One region of the Rubrobacter tropicus genome, then DNA from elsewhere that is predicted to be linked to it. Evidence: riboswitches for the same ligand, from Rfam matches in the RefSeq annotation. Region 1 holds a riboswitch; the other holds the start of a gene.
The links. A riboswitch is a leader RNA that binds a small molecule or an ion and turns the genes downstream of it on or off. The one in region 1 is predicted to bind cyclic di-GMP.

Region 1 (7,303 bases):
GAGGCTATCGCTGGATCGGCCTTTATCGTGCGGGCGAGCTCTATGCCGTCCATGCCCGGCATGGCCAGGTCGAGGACCGCCAGTTCGTAAGGCTCGTTCCGCCGTGCGGCGTCTCTCAGGATCGTTAGGGCGCTCGGGCCGTCTTCGGCCGCACCGTTCTTCATGTCCCAAGAGACGACTTGCTGGTGCACTACTCTGCGGTTGGTCTCGTTGTCGTCGACGACCAGGATCTTTAGGCCGCCCAGATCAGCGTATCGATTCCGAACGGTCCGGGCGCCGAGCGGCGACCTTTCCAGGTGCGCGGTGAACCAGAAGGTGCTCCCCCTGCCCGGTTGGCTCTCCACCCCGATCTCTCCCCCCATAAGCTCCACCAGCTGCCTGGAGATGGCGAGGCCGAGGCCCGTGCCGCCGAAGCGGCGCGTCGTGGAGGCGTCCGCCTGGGTGAAAGGCTGGAACAGGCGCGCTTGCTGCTCTTCGCTCATCCCTATGCCCGTGTCCTCTACCTCGAATCGGGCCGTCACCGTTCGGGAGGTTTCCTCGGCCATCTCGACGCGCAGGATCACCTCTCCCCGCTCGGTGAACTTTATGGCGTTGCCGATCAGGTTGATCAAAACCTGCCTCAGGCGTCCGGGGTCGCCCCTGAGGGCCGTCGGCATCCCGGGGTCGACCAGGCTCGCCAGTTCCAGGCCCTTGGCGTGAGCCCGCTCGGCGAGCAAGCTCATTGTCTCCCCGACCGTGGCCTCCAGGTCGAAGTCGAGCTTCTCGAAGTCCATGCTCCCGGCCTCGATCTTGGAGAAGTCCAGGATGTCGTTGATGATGACCAGCAGGTTCTCGGTCGACGCCCTCACCGTCTCGGTGTACTCGCGCTGCTCCGCGTCGAGCGGCGTGTCCAGGAGGAGCTCGGTCATGCCTATGACGCCGTTCATGGGGGTGCGAATCTCGTGGGACATGTTCGCCAGAAACTCGCTCTTGGCCTTGTTGGCCGCCTCGGCCTCGTTTCTGGCCACCTTCAGCTCGTCGATGACGGCTTCTAGCTGCGAGGTACGTTCCTCGACCCGTTCTTCGAGTCCCTCGTTGAGGTGGCGGATCTCCGCCGCGGCCCGCTCGTTGTTGCGCATGAGGCCCATCATGCGGAACAGCACCAGCAAAAAAAGCACGACCGAGCCCCCCGCGATCACGGGCACGCTCAGCGGCGCCCCCCGCGCCGCCTGGACCGCGAGCAGCCCGGGGGCCGTCAGGGAGGCCGCCGCGAGTAGCGCGAGGCGTCGACGCGTGAGCCTGGTCTCGGGATCCGGCGCGACGCCGTCGGAGAGATCCACCATCGACGGGTGCAACGCGGCGGTACCCAGAAAAACCAGGAAGAGCATCTCGAGGGCGTCGACCGGGGTTCCGGTTTCGTAGGTGCCCGCCAGCGTCGACACGGTGTAGGCGGCGTCGAAAGCCAGCGTGCACGACACACCCGCGACCAGCGGGTAGTAGGCGAACGGGCGTTCGCCGGAGACGAGCAACATCCGCACCACGAAGGCGAGCAGCAGAACGTCCATGAGCGGGTAGGTCACGGAGACGAGTTGCTCGAGCCGGGTGAGCGACTGGTCCTCGAAGAACGGCCGCATCAAGAAGACCCACGCGATAACCCCCACGCCCACGGCGACGATTATGGGATCGATGACGCTGGCCCTGTCGCGAACGAACCTGCGCTGCTGGAAAAGCAGCAGGGCGCCGGCCGCGCAAGGGTAGCTGGCGATGAGCAACGCGTCGGCCAGGGAAGGAAACGGGGTCCTCCCCAGGGTGACCTCGTAGTAGACGAACGTCACGATGCCGAGGACGAAGAACAGCGTGCCGAGGGTGAAGAGGTACCAGGGCAGCGGACGCTTCGGCCGGTGCATGAGGATGCCGGCCACGAACGCCCCCAGCGCCGCCAGGTTGAAGAGCGGGCGGAGGGTGTCCTGCGCGGCCGGTGACGGGAGGAAAAAGTACGCGACCGTCGCGAGAGCGCCCACGATCAGGTAGACGAGCCACGCCCGCGACCGCCCCCCCTCACTCTTCCACGCGCTGATCATGCTTGAGTCGGGCGCCCTTCGGCTCCGAGAAAGAAGGACGGCATAGACTCTATCTCTCCTTCGGCGGCCCGGCTGCCTCCCCGTGAGTGAGGTCCGTGGCTTTGTGCCCCCGCCTCGCGGCGGGTTTACCTTTTCCAGGACGCCCGACATTGTACATCGTGGCCGGGGGTCGCGCCGTGCGACACGCGGGTGTTTGTGGCGACATGGGGTCATGGTACGCCAAGTAGCTTGGTTCGCACGGTAAGTGGCCGGTTACGTGAACGCGGCAAGCATCCTCCCGAAAGGCTCGTGCTATTCTTCATGCGAAAGGCCGCGCGTGCGGGAAGCGGGGGCCGCTTGCTGTACGCCGCGGCAGCGCTCGCGTGACGCGGACAAACTATCCTGGAGGGGGAACATGGTGCTGCACAAAGGCGGCCGTCAAGAGGTGCCCGACGACCTCCGCCCGCCCTTTCCCGACGACGAGGTCGAGCCCGACACCCTGATAGATCTGCTCGTGCACAGGGCGTCGCACCAGGCCAGGGACCAAGCTTTCATGTTCCTGGAGGATGGGGAATCCGCGGGGGACTTCGTGGATTACGCGGGTTTGGACGGGCGGGCCCGGGACGTGGCCGCGAGGCTGCAAGCTCTGGGGGTCGAGACCGGGGAGCGTGTCCTCCTGTTCTACCCCCCTGGCCTTGACTACGCCGCCGCGTTCCTCGGTTGCCTGTACGCCGGGGTGGTGGCCGTGCCCGCCTACCCGCCGCGGCTCAACCGCCCCATATCCAGGCTGCGCTCCATCGCCACGGACTCGGGCGCGACCGTGGCGCTTGCCCCCTCTCCCGTCCTGTCCAACCTGGAGAAGCGGCTCGCGCACGCCCCGGAGATGAGGTCGCTGCGTTGGCTGTCCACCGACGACGGCGAAGACCGGGCCGAAGCGTGGCGCCGGCCCGAGGTGGACGCCGATACGCTTGCTTTTCTGCAGTACACGTCGGGTTCTACTTCCTCGCCCAAAGGAGTAATGGTCACCCACGGCAACCTGCTGCACAACCTGGCCCTGATCTACCACGGTTTCGGGCACTCGGCGGGCAGCCACATGGTGAGTTGGCTGCCCCCCTACCACGATATGGGGCTGATCGTCGGGATACTGCAGCCGCTCTACGGGGGCTTCCCGGCCACCCTCATGCCGCCCGCCTCCTTTATGCAGCGACCCCTTGGCTGGCTGCGGGCCATCTCCCGTACGGGGGCCGACAGCGCCGGCGCGCCCAACTTTGCCTACGACCTCTGCGCCCGTGTGATCACCCCCGAAGAGCGGGCGACCCTGGACCTCAGCGGCTGGAAGTTGGCCTTCAGCGGGGCCGAGCCCATCCGGCGGGAGACCCTGGAGCGGTTCGCGGAGGCCTTCGCGCCCTGCGGTTTTCGATGGGAGGCGTTCTACCCGGCCTACGGCCTCGCGGAGGCGACCGTGTTCGTGTCGGGGGGAAGGAGGCAAGATCCGCCCGTGGTGCTCCCCCTCGAAGGGGCTGAGCTCGAGCGGGATCGGGTGGCCGTCGCCGCGTCGGATGGAGGCCAGCGTTCGATCGTGGGCTGCGGGCGCGCTCCGGCCGACCAGGAGATCGTCGTGGTCGATCCCAAAACCCTGACCGTCTGCCCGCCCGACCGCGTGGGAGAGGTGTGGGTGTCGGGTCCCAGCGTCGCCCAAGGGTACTGGGGGCGGCCCGAGGAGACGAAGGACACGTTCGGGGCTTACCTGGCGGATACGGGCGAAGGGACCTTCTTGCGGACCGGCGACCTGGGGTTCTTGCACCACGGGGAGCTCTTCATCACGGGGCGGCTCAACGACCTCATCATCGTCCGTGGACGCAACCACTACCCGCAAGACATAGAGCTTACGGCGGAGCAGAGCCACGCGGCCCTCCGTCCGGACTGCAGCGCCGCTTTCTCCGTGGACATCGACGGGGACGAGCGCCTGGTGATCGTCCACGAGCTGGAACGCAGCCACGTGAAGAACGTGGATGCCGACGAGGTGGCCGCGGCCGTGCGCAGCGCGGTGGCGGATCTTCACGAGTTGGAGGCCCACACCATCGTCCTGGTCAGGACCGGGAGCATACCCAAAACATCCAGCGGCAAGATCCAGCGCCGCGCGACCCGGGCCGCCTACCTGGAAGGCTCCCTGCCCGTCGTGGCCACAGACGAACTGTCTGACGACGCGGGTCGGCAAGACACCGAAGAGGAGGGAGATCCGGTCGCGCCCGAGGTTGCCGGCGAAGCAGATCGCGTACTGGACACGGTCGGCGATTTCGTCCGACGAAGGGGACGAACGGAGCCCGTGCGGCCCTCCGACTCCCTGCGGGGGGATCTGGGGCTCGACTCGCTGGCGATAGCAGAGATGCTTATGGACTTGGAGTCCGCCTTCGAGGTGCGGATGGGCGATTCGGTTATCGCCGACTCGCGAACGGCGGAAGACGTAGTCGGCGAGGTGCTCAGGGCCCGCCAGACGGACGCGGGGGGGCCGTCGGAGAGCGACGGGATCGCCGGGCTGCAGGAACGAATATTCCGCCAGATCCCCCAACTCGGCGCGGTCGTGAACGAGCAGGACGGTCGGAGCGTCAAGATCGGGGGGCGGTGGTGCGCTGATTTCGCGTCCGCGAACTACCTGGGTCTGGACCTGCACCCGGAGGTTCTGGCTGCGATCCCCGATGCGATAAGACGCTGGGGCGTGCACCCGAGTTGGACGCGGGCCGTGGCCTCACCGCAGATCTACGACGACCTGGAGCGGGAGCTCGCCGACTTCGTCGGTGTCCCGGACGTACTGGTGTTCCCGACGATCACCCTCCTACACAGCGGCGTCTTGCCCGTCCTTGCGGGCGCGGACGGCCTCATTCTCCTGGACCGGGCCGTGCACACCTCCATGCAGGAGGCGGCCTACCTCGCCAAAGCCCGGGGCACGGCCGTGGACTGGTTTGACCATAACGACCCCCAGGACCTCGAACGGGTGCTGGAACTCCACCGAGGGCGGCCACGAAAGATAATAGCCGTGGACGGTGTCTACTCGATGTCCGGTGCGTATCCCCCCCTGCCGGAGTTCGCGAGGCTGGCACGCAAGCACGAAGCCAGGGTGTACGTGGATGATGCCCACGGTATCGGCGTGGTTGGCGAAAACCCCACGCCTGACAACCCGTACGGGGATTGGGGCAACGGCATCGTCCGCCACCTCGGTCTGCGCTACGGCAGGGAGATAGTCTACGTCGGCGGCATGTCGAAGGCGTTCTCTTCGATGGCCGCTTTCGTCAGCTGCTCGGACGAGGACGAGAAGCGTCGTCTGGCCATGGCCTCGACGGCGGTCTTCTCCGGGCCTTGTCCCACGGCGAGCCTGGCGAGCGCCCTTGCGGGCCTCAAGATCTCGCGGAGGGATGAGGGATCCGCCATACGCCGTCGCCTGTTGCGCCTTACCAGAGATCTGGTCGACGGGGCTCGCGCGCTGGGCTTCGCCGTCGACAACAACGAAAGGTTTCCGCTCGTCGGCGTGAGGATCGGCGACGTGGACGCCGTCATCAGAGCCTGCAACGTCCTGTGGGACCACGGTATCCTCTTGACGCCCGCCTTGTACCCCGCGGTGCCCATGGACCGCGGCGCACTGCGCTTCACGGTCACCGCAGCCAACACTGAAGAGCAGGTCCAGCGGGCGATCGAAGGTCTGCGGAGGGTTCGCGAAGAGGTATTCCCGCACGGGCATCCTTCAGCGCTCGCCGCGTCGGCGGAGTAAACGGCCGGGCCGCTCCTTGTCGAGAACGTCTCCTCGACCCGCACCCAAGGGCGGGCCAAGGCGCGGCCCAAGGCCATTGCCGGCGTCGGCTACAGAGCGATCCGCCGGCAAACCTCTCCACGATGATGTGGGAGCCGAATGCCACCAGGTGGGTTATCTTCTTGCGCTCGGATGATTGGACTCAGTGAACGTTCGACAGTCCTGTTTACGCAGCCCCTGACGCCCGAAGCCTACTCTTTAGTTTTCGGGCGAGGGTGGCGCGAGCTTGCCGCTTCCTTCTTCGATCTGGCGCCGGATGGATTCGAGGGTTGCGGCGAGTGACTCTTCGAGAAGGTTGCGGTCGTCGCTGGACTCCTCCTGGATCTCACCTTCTACGGACCGCGGGCCGAAGGAGAGGTGGACGGTTACCTCGCTCTGGCCGTCTCCTTTCCCGGACACCTCCAGCCGGCCCGAGTAGTCCCGGCCGGTCTCGGCGCCCCAGCGCATCGTGCGGGCGTCGGCGTCCACGTCGAAGTAGCCCTCGCTCTCGAACTCTCCTCTGTCCGGGATCTCGACGTGCATCCGCACCTTTTCACCGGGGTTGTCTCCCGCCGATGCCCCGTCGATGCCTGCGTCTTTTATGGGCGGCAGGTACTTCGGGAGGTTCTCGACGTCGGAGACCCAGGCGAACACCTCGTTCGCGGGGGCGGCTATCGTCTCGCTCTGCTCGTACTCTCGCACCCCGTCCTCCTAAACCCTTGTCGCCCTGTCCGTCAACGCGTCGCCTTCTTTGCCGAGCAAGACGCCGAGTTGCGAGAGTTTGCGGCCTACCTGCTCTCCGACCTCGGCGCCGGCCACCCGCTCGACCTGGTCCCCCAAAGACATCAGCAACGCGCCGACGCTTACGGGGTCGAAACCGTCGGGGTCCAACTGGGCCTTCAACTCGGAGAGGGTCTCCGCCACCGCGCTCAGGCCCGGGTCGCCGGAGGCCGCGAGCCTCTCCTGCCAGGCGGATATCTCGGGCAACGCCGCCGACACGCCCAGGCGCACCACGCCTTCTCCCAGCGAAGCCACCGTAAGGTCCAGCGCGCCGCCGATGTCGTTCTCCGCCACTCTCGTCTCCTCATCGCCAACGGATACCGTCGCGAACCATTGTGCCCCGCGGGATCGCCCCGGCACTGTGGCAGAGAACACCCGGAGCAAGAGAAAGGCGGGACCCGAAGGGCCCAGCCCGCTCTGGACGCCACGGGTTTCGTTTGGCGCTACTCCTTGCGGGGGGTGGGACGGGCGGTCGGCCTGTCCTCGGCGGAGCCGTCCTGCCGCTCTATCTTTTCGCGGGCTTCGCCCCTACGGGCGTAGGCGCTCTCGACTATGTCCTGGGCCACGTTGCGGGCGCCCCAGCCGAAGGCTATGGCCGCGGCGAGGGCGACGGCGCCGAGCACTATCAGGAACGTGGGGGCGGTGAGCTGGACCGCGATCCCGAGCTGCGTCAGCGCCGCGAAGATCGCGTACACCATGATCG
Region 2 (7,303 bases), 1.7 Mb from region 1:
ATCGACGACAGCCCGACTTCCGGTAGCGACGTGCAGTATCCCGAGAACTCGACCGATCAGACCGTGTTCTACGTGGACGCTAAAGGCGGAGACGTCACCTATACCGCGAGCTTTCCCTCCGGGCCTGGCAAGGGACTGATCGTTGTAGAAAACGGAGACCTCGATATCAGGAACAGCTCCAACGGGTTTGACGGCGTGATCATCGTAACGGGAAACGGCACGACGACCGGGAGCTACACCAACAGCGGCAACAGGACCGTCAAGGGTTTCGTCATCGCCGAGAACGAGATGACGATCGGCGGGACCGTAGACCCGTTCTCCGTAGTCGGCGAGTTCAGCCAGCGCGCCGGCTTCTACAACATGAGGCAGTGGAGCTGGCGCGAGTGCTACAGCGTAGGCTGCACCTAGAAAAGCCCGCTTACGCTTCCAACAGATCCCCCCAACCGAAAAATTTCCAGGAGGGCGTCTAGAAGATGCATAAGTGGGCTCAACTACGATAGGCAAGTTAGCAGCAACACACATCGTCGGAAAGGAGAACCGCATGCTGCGCTGGTTTGGCAAGAGGTTGCGAGAGATGCAGGAGGTGCCCCGTGACGAGCGCGGCTTTACCCTCATCGAGCTCCTAGTCGTGGTGATCATCATCGGTATACTGGCGGCCATCGCCATACCGGCCTTTCTCGCCCAGAGGGAGCGAGCCCAAGTAGCCAACCTCGAGAGTGATTTGCGGAATGCTGGTACTGCCTTCACCCAGTGCATAACGGAGACAAGTACCTTTGCCAGCTGTGACGAGCAGGATGAGCTTGAGGGCTACGGCTACAACAAGAGCGCGGACGTCACCTTTGGTGGCGTTACAGGGAACGCCGATGCTGGGGTGATCACCGCCAGCCACGTCGACAACACCGATGTCGACGGCAACTTCAACAGTGGCACCGGACAGGTTACCGTCAACAGCGACGCACCTACTCCGTAACTCCTGACCACCTCGATTCATCGGGCGCCCCTCCAGGGGCGCCTTCTCTGTGCCCTATTTGGCACATACGTGCCACGCGAGAATGGGCCATCTGGGGGATGCGTTCGCTCCGGTAGAAATCCACAATGCCCTGCATGGCTACGGCGCATCCTATAAAAGAGAAACGGAGTCGGACTGGGAACAAGGCTAGGCTGGGGTTGCCCTGGAACGTCGTCCTGCACAATGACTGGAACAACTCGATGCCGAGGGTCGTCGTGGTGCTCAAGAGGGCGATCCCCGGCATGACGTACAAGAGGGCAGCCGCGGTCATGTACGAGGCGCACAGGAATGGCCGGGCTGTGGTGAAGAGTTGCCACAAAGAGCTGGCGGAGCTTTACGAGGAACGCCTGCTCGGTAAGGGCCTGAGCGCGAGCATAGAGCCCGCCTGACGCGAGGCGTTTCTCTACAAGCTACGCGCCCGACATTCGCTGTGGATGTGCGGGGCGCATGACCCGCGGGGCGCGACACAGTCTGTCTTCGCGAGAGCCCCGATGCTTTTCGCGGCCTGATCCGACCGCGCGGTTCTACAAGTGCGCTCTTGTATCATTTCTCGTGGTGGGGGTACACTGGAAGCGGACAAAGGCAAACCTGCCGCGAGGCAGGGACGCAAAGCCACGGGTCTCGCGAGAGCAGATAGCCGGGTTGCCGACGATGTGGGCTGATTCGCCAGCGACTCTGATCACCCTCTCGCCTATCCGAATCGCAGTTTATGGTCTCCCGGGCCAAGGGTCGGGAGTAGCTAGACAGGAACGCTCCGGGATCTCGGGGCGGTTGCGCGCACGTCGGCCGATGGGTCGAGAAGGGTGGTCTCAACCGAAATGCCCAATACGGAACCCATCGAGATCCTGCTGGTCGAGGACAACCTGGGGGATGCGCGGCTGGCGCGGGAGGCGCTGAAGGAGAGCAAGGTCCGGAATAACCTGCACCACGTCGCTGACGGGGTGGAGGCAATGCGGTTCTTGCGGAGGCGGGAGGGGTATGCCGGCGTGTCTTTGCCGGACTTGATCCTGCTCGACCTGAACATGCCGCGCAAGGACGGCCGCGAGGTGCTCGCGGAGATCAAGGAGGACCCTCAGCTGCGTCTGATCCCGGTGGTGGTTCTGACTACGTCCGAGGCGGAGCGGGATCTTATCAAGAGCTACGACTTGCACGCCAACGCCTACGTCGTGAAGCCCATTGATCTGGACCGGTTTATCGAGATCGTGCGGGCCATAGAGCACTTCTGGTTCTCGGTCGTGAAGCTGCCGCAGGGGAACGGTGGCTAGCGAAACCAACGGGGCGCGGCGGGAGACCGTCGGCGTGCTGCTGGTCGAGGACAACCCCGGCGACGCGCGGCTGGTGGAGATTATGCTCTCCGAGCCCGGCCTGATGTGGGACTTCGAGATAAGCCACACGGCCCGGCTCGGGGACGCCGTCGAGGAGCTCGAACGGTCGGAGTTCGACGTGGTGCTGCTCGACCTCTCGCTGCCCGACTCCCAGGGGATGGAGACGGTGGAGAGGGTGCGGACGGTGGCGTCGCGGACGCCTGTAGTCGTGCTCAGCGGCCGGGACGACGAGGAGATAGCGCTTCTGGCCCTCCAGGGCGGGGCCGAGGACTATCTGGTGAAGGGGCGGGGGACGGGGAGCTCGTCGCCCGGTCGATCCGGTACGCGATCCAGCGCAAAAAGGCCGAGGAGAGGCTGGCCTACCTCGCCCAGTACGACCCGCTGACGGGCCTCGCCAACCGCGCCCTGTTCCAGGACCGCCTCCAGCAGGCCGTGGCCCGCGCGGAGAGGTCGGGGGTGCCGCTCGCGCTGGTGTTCGTGGACCTGGACCGCTTCAAGGCCGTCAACGACACTTTCGGGCACGACTGCGGGGACGCGTTGCTCCGGGAGGTGGCAAGGCGCATCAGGGACCGCGTCCGCGAGAGCGACACCGTGGCCCGCCTGGGCGGCGACGAGTTCGCCCTTATCCTCGAGAACCTCTCCGAAGCGGAGGACGCCGCGCGCGTGGCCCAGGACGTGCAGAGGCGCCTGCTGGAGCCGGTCCTCCTCGCCGGGGACCAGATACCGGTGTCGGCGAGCATGGGCATAGCGTTGTGGCCGGCTTCCGGGAGGGAGAGGTTGCTAAAGGACGCCGATGCCGCCATGTACCGGGCCAAGCGCCAGGGAGGCAACGGGCACCGGTTCTACACCGAGGAGATGAACGCCCAGGCGACGGCCCGCCTGACGCTGGAGAGGGACCTGCGACGGGCCCTCCAGGACGAACAGTTCGTACTGTACTACCAGCCCCAGGTAGACCTCTCGACGGGCAGGATAGTGGGTGCCGAGGCCCTCCTGCGCTGGCGGCACGTCGAACGGGGGCTCGTGTCGCCGGGCGAGTTTATCCCCATCCTGGAAGAGTCGCGCCTCATAAATTCCGTGGGCCGGTGGGTGCTCGGCTCGGCGTGCCGGCAGGGCAGGGCGTGGCGGGAGGCGGGGCTGCCGCCCCTGCGCGTCTCCGTCAACCTCTCCGCGCGCCAGTTCGGCCGCAGGGACCTCGCGGACGACATAGCCGGGGCGCTCGCCGAGGGCGGGATGGAGCAGGAGAACCTGGAGCTCGAGATAACCGAGAGCCTGCTCATGGAGGACCCGGAGACCGCGCTCGCGACCCTCGGGAGGCTCAGGACGGAGCTCGGGGGAGTCGGAATCTCGATAGACGACTTCGGCACCGGCTACTCCTCGCTCTACCGCCTCAAGGCGCTGCCCGTGCAGCGGATCAAGATCGACCGCTCCTTTATCCGGGGCGTACCGGAGGACCGCGAGGACGCGGCGATCACGGCCGCCGTGATCGGGCTGGCCCACGACCTCAGCCTCAGGGTGGTCGCGGAGGGCGTCGAGACGGCGGAGCAACTCGCCTTCTTGCGCGCCCACGGCTGCGACGAGGCCCAGGGCTTCTTTTTCGGGAGGCCGGTTCCGGCGGAAGAGTTCGCCGCGTTACTGGCAGGGAATGGCCCCGGCGCGAAGGACCGCCCACGATGACGGGTCCCGCGGTCGTCATGCTCGACCACGCGGGGAGAGTTACCGCCTGGAATGAGGGCGCTGAACTCCTCTACGGGTACGCGGCGCGGGAGATCGTGGGAGAGCATCTCGGGTTCTTGTACGACGATCCCGAACGGGCCGAGAAGGACCTGGGCGCGGCGGCGCGGAAGGGTTGGCTCGGGGTGGAGGGTCCGCGCTTGCGGGCGGACGGGACCAGGTTTCGCGCGGCCGTCGAGATCTCGGCCCAGCGGGACGCCCTGGGCGACCTGGTCGGTTTTACAGCCGTCGTCGGCAAGGAGGACGACGCGGGCGAGTCGCGCTTTTTGGCGGAGTCGGGCCGCGTCCTGTCCTCCTCGCTGGACTACAGGGAGACGCTGTCGAAGCTGGCCGGCCTGGCCGTCCCGCGTCTCGCGGACTGGTGCGTCGTGGACGTGCTCGACGAAGAAGGCGGCATCAACAACGTCGCCACGGCGCACCGGGATCCCGAGAAGGCGGCCCTGGCGCGGCGGTGGCGGGAGCGTTATCCGCCCGACCCGGAGGCGAAGCGGGGGGCCCCGCAAGTCCTCCGGACCGGCCGGCCCGAGCTCGTCCCCGAGATACCCCCGGGTTGCTTGAAGCGGCCGCCCGGGACGACGAGCATCGGCGGCTGCTGCAGACGCTGGACCTTTCTTCGTACATGGCGGTTCCCCTCCTGGCGCGGGGCCGGATTCTCGGCGTGATCACGCTCGTGGCCGAGTCTGGCCGCCGTTACGGGCCGGACGATCTCGAACTGGCTGAAGACCTCGCGGCCCGCGCCGCGCTCGCGGTGGACAACGCCAGGCTCTACGAGGGGGCGCAGCGTGAGATCTCCATCCGCGAGCGCGCCGAGGGCGAGCTGAAGAGGGCGGAGGCGCGCTACCGGGCTCTCGTCGAGCAGATGCCGGCGGTCACCTACATCGAGGCGCTCGATGAGGGAAAGCGCGGCACCGAAATCGTCTACGCGAGCCCCCAGATAGAGGGCCTCTTCGGGTACACGGCCGAGGAGTGGATGTCGGATCCCGGCCTGTTTGTCCGCCTCCTTCATCCGGACGACCGCGAGAGGGTGCTCGCCGAGGACGAGCGCACCGAGCGCACGGGCGAGCCGTTCCGGGAGGAATACCGCCAGTACACCAGGGACGGCCGGATCGTCTGGGTGAGGGACGAGGCGACCCTCGTGCCCGACGAGGAGGGGCATCCCCTCTACTGGCAGGGTGTGATCCTGGATGTCACGGAGCGGAAGCGGACCGAGGAGGCCCTGCGCCTCAGCGAGGAGCGCTACCGGGCCGTGATCGAACGCGCTGCCGAGGGTATCTACCTGTTGGACGCCAAGACCGCCCGCGTTGTCGACGCCAACCCCGCCTTCTGCCGCCTCCTGGGCTACACCCGGGACGAGGTCATCGGCATGTCCGTCTACGACCTACTCGACCACGACCGCGAGGAGATAGCGCACAACATCGACACGACACCTGCGGGGGCGAGTCGGGAGGTGGGCGAGCGGCGCTACCGCCGCCGCGACGGTTCGCTGCTGCACGTGGTCTCGAACGGCAGCGCGATGTTCCACGAGGGGCGCAGGGTCATCAGCATCCTGATGCACGACGTGACGGAGCGGAAACGCGCGGAGGAAGCCCTGAGGCGCAGCGAGGCCAGCCTCCGCGCGGCCCAGGCGATGGCGAGCATCGGGGACTGGGAGTACGACTTGATCCGGGACACCTCGCGCTGGTCCGAAGAGCTGTACCACATCTTCGGCCTCCCGGGTGGGGAGGCGGCACCGGATTTCCGGGCGTTCTTCGAGCTCGTCCATCCGGACGACCGGGCGGCCGTCCGGCGGGAGGTCTTCGGGGTCCTGCGCGGTGGGGAGGAGTCGAGCCGGGACTACCGGATCGTGCGTCCTCGGGGCGGAGTCCGCAACGTTCACACGGAGTATAGGGTGACGAGGGACGTTTCAGGACGGGCCCTGGGTATGGTCGGCACGATCCAGGACATCACGGACCGCAAGCGGGCCGAGGAGGCGGTGCGGGAGAGCGAGCGGCGCTTCAGGGCTCTCTTCGAGAACTCGGGCGACGCGCTGATCGTACACGACAGATCCGGCAAAGTGGTGGACTGCAACAGGGAGGCGTGCCGGTCTCTCGGTTACACCCGCGAGGAGTTTCTGACCCTCCGCGTCAGGGACTTCTCGGTGGACGTGCTCTCGGAGGAAGAGAAGGCGTCGCTGGGGGAAGACACGCCCTGGGGGCGGGCGATGCGGACGGCGCCCGGTGAGATCGTCGGTTTCCACGAGAACGTACACAGGCGCAAGGACGGCACAACCTTCCCCGTCGAGGTCGGCATCGGCTCCATCGACATCGGTGGCAGGCGCCTGATCTTCGCCTCGGCCCGCGACATAACAGAGCGCAAACGGGCAGAGGCCGAGCTCGACGCGCTGGTCGAGGAGCTGCGCCGGTCGAACGCCGAGCTCGAACAGTTCGCCTACGTGGCCTCGCACGACCTCCAGGAACCCCTGCGTATGGTCTCGAGCTTCACCCAACTGCTCCGCCGCCGCTACGGCGGGCAACTCGACGAGACCGCAGACGAGTTCATAGAATACGCCGTTGACGGGGCCAACCGCATGCAGACGCTCATCAACGCGCTGCTCGAGTACTCGCGCCTCGGGACCAGGGGTAGCCCCCACGCTCCCGTCGACACCGAAAAGGCCTTCGACGCGGCCATCGCCAACCTGAGGAACGCCGTCGAGGAGAGCGGGGCCGAGATCGTCTCGGGCGGGCTTCCGGTCGTAAACGGCGACGAGGTCCAACTCATGCAATTGTTCCAGAACCTTATAGCCAACGCCATCAAGTTCCGCGGGAGGAGCCCCCGCTAGTGCGCGTCTGTGCCAGCCGGCGGGCAGGGAGTGGGTCTTCTCCGTCGAGGACAACGGGATCGGGATCGCCCCCGAGTACCTGGAGAGGATCTTCGTCATCTTCCAGCGCCTCCACGGCCGGGAGGACTACTCCGGCACCGGCATAGGCCTCGCCCTCTGCAAAAAGATAGTCGAACGCCACGGAGGGAGGATCTGGGTGGACTCAGAACCCGGCCAGGGCAGCACCTTCTATTTCACCCTGCCTCCCGCAGGGTGAGCTCGTCAGCCCCTCAGCTTGATGCCCCGCAAATCCCGACCGGGCAACGCGATGCGGAGCCGTTGGGGTGTCGTGACGCGTATCGTATACAGACGACTGGCCGACGTGCTGAGAGGCGCGAAGCGCCGGGCTGAGAGCGCAGGGCGTAGCGCGCTGACAGACTT

Region 2: linked by a shared signal. The riboswitch ahead of GBA63_RS10290 (response regulator) and the one ahead of GBA63_RS01525 (response regulator) in region 1 are both predicted to bind cyclic di-GMP.

What each region holds. Positions count from the first base shown of each region.
Region 1 covers NZ_CP045119.1:340,004-347,306, forward strand. The annotation lists gene GBA63_RS01525 (response regulator) at 1-2,060, opposite strand, end outside; cyclic di-GMP riboswitch class I at 2,120-2,200, opposite strand; gene GBA63_RS01530 (aminotransferase class I/II-fold pyridoxal phosphate-dependent enzyme) at 2,455-5,802, shown strand; gene GBA63_RS01535 (SRPBCC family protein) at 6,040-6,522, opposite strand; gene GBA63_RS01540 (hypothetical protein) at 6,532-6,894, opposite strand; gene GBA63_RS01545 (mechanosensitive ion channel family protein) at 7,044-7,303, opposite strand, start outside.
Region 2 covers NZ_CP045119.1:2,067,753-2,075,055, forward strand. The annotation lists gene GBA63_RS10275 (hypothetical protein) at 1-408, shown strand, start outside; gene GBA63_RS10280 (type II secretion system protein) at 482-970, shown strand; gene GBA63_RS10285 (ATP-dependent Clp protease adaptor ClpS) at 1,168-1,398, shown strand; cyclic di-GMP riboswitch class I at 1,581-1,659, shown strand; gene GBA63_RS10290 (response regulator) at 1,828-2,274, shown strand; gene GBA63_RS23575 (response regulator) at 2,267-2,719, shown strand; gene GBA63_RS23205 (putative bifunctional diguanylate cyclase/phosphodiesterase) at 2,740-4,008, shown strand; gene GBA63_RS10300 (PAS domain-containing protein) at 4,005-4,727, shown strand; partial or broken gene GBA63_RS10305 (PAS domain S-box protein) at 4,616-6,379, shown strand; partial or broken gene GBA63_RS24335 (sensor histidine kinase) at 6,452-7,139, shown strand; gene GBA63_RS10315 (type IV pilus twitching motility protein PilT) at 7,303-7,303, opposite strand, start outside.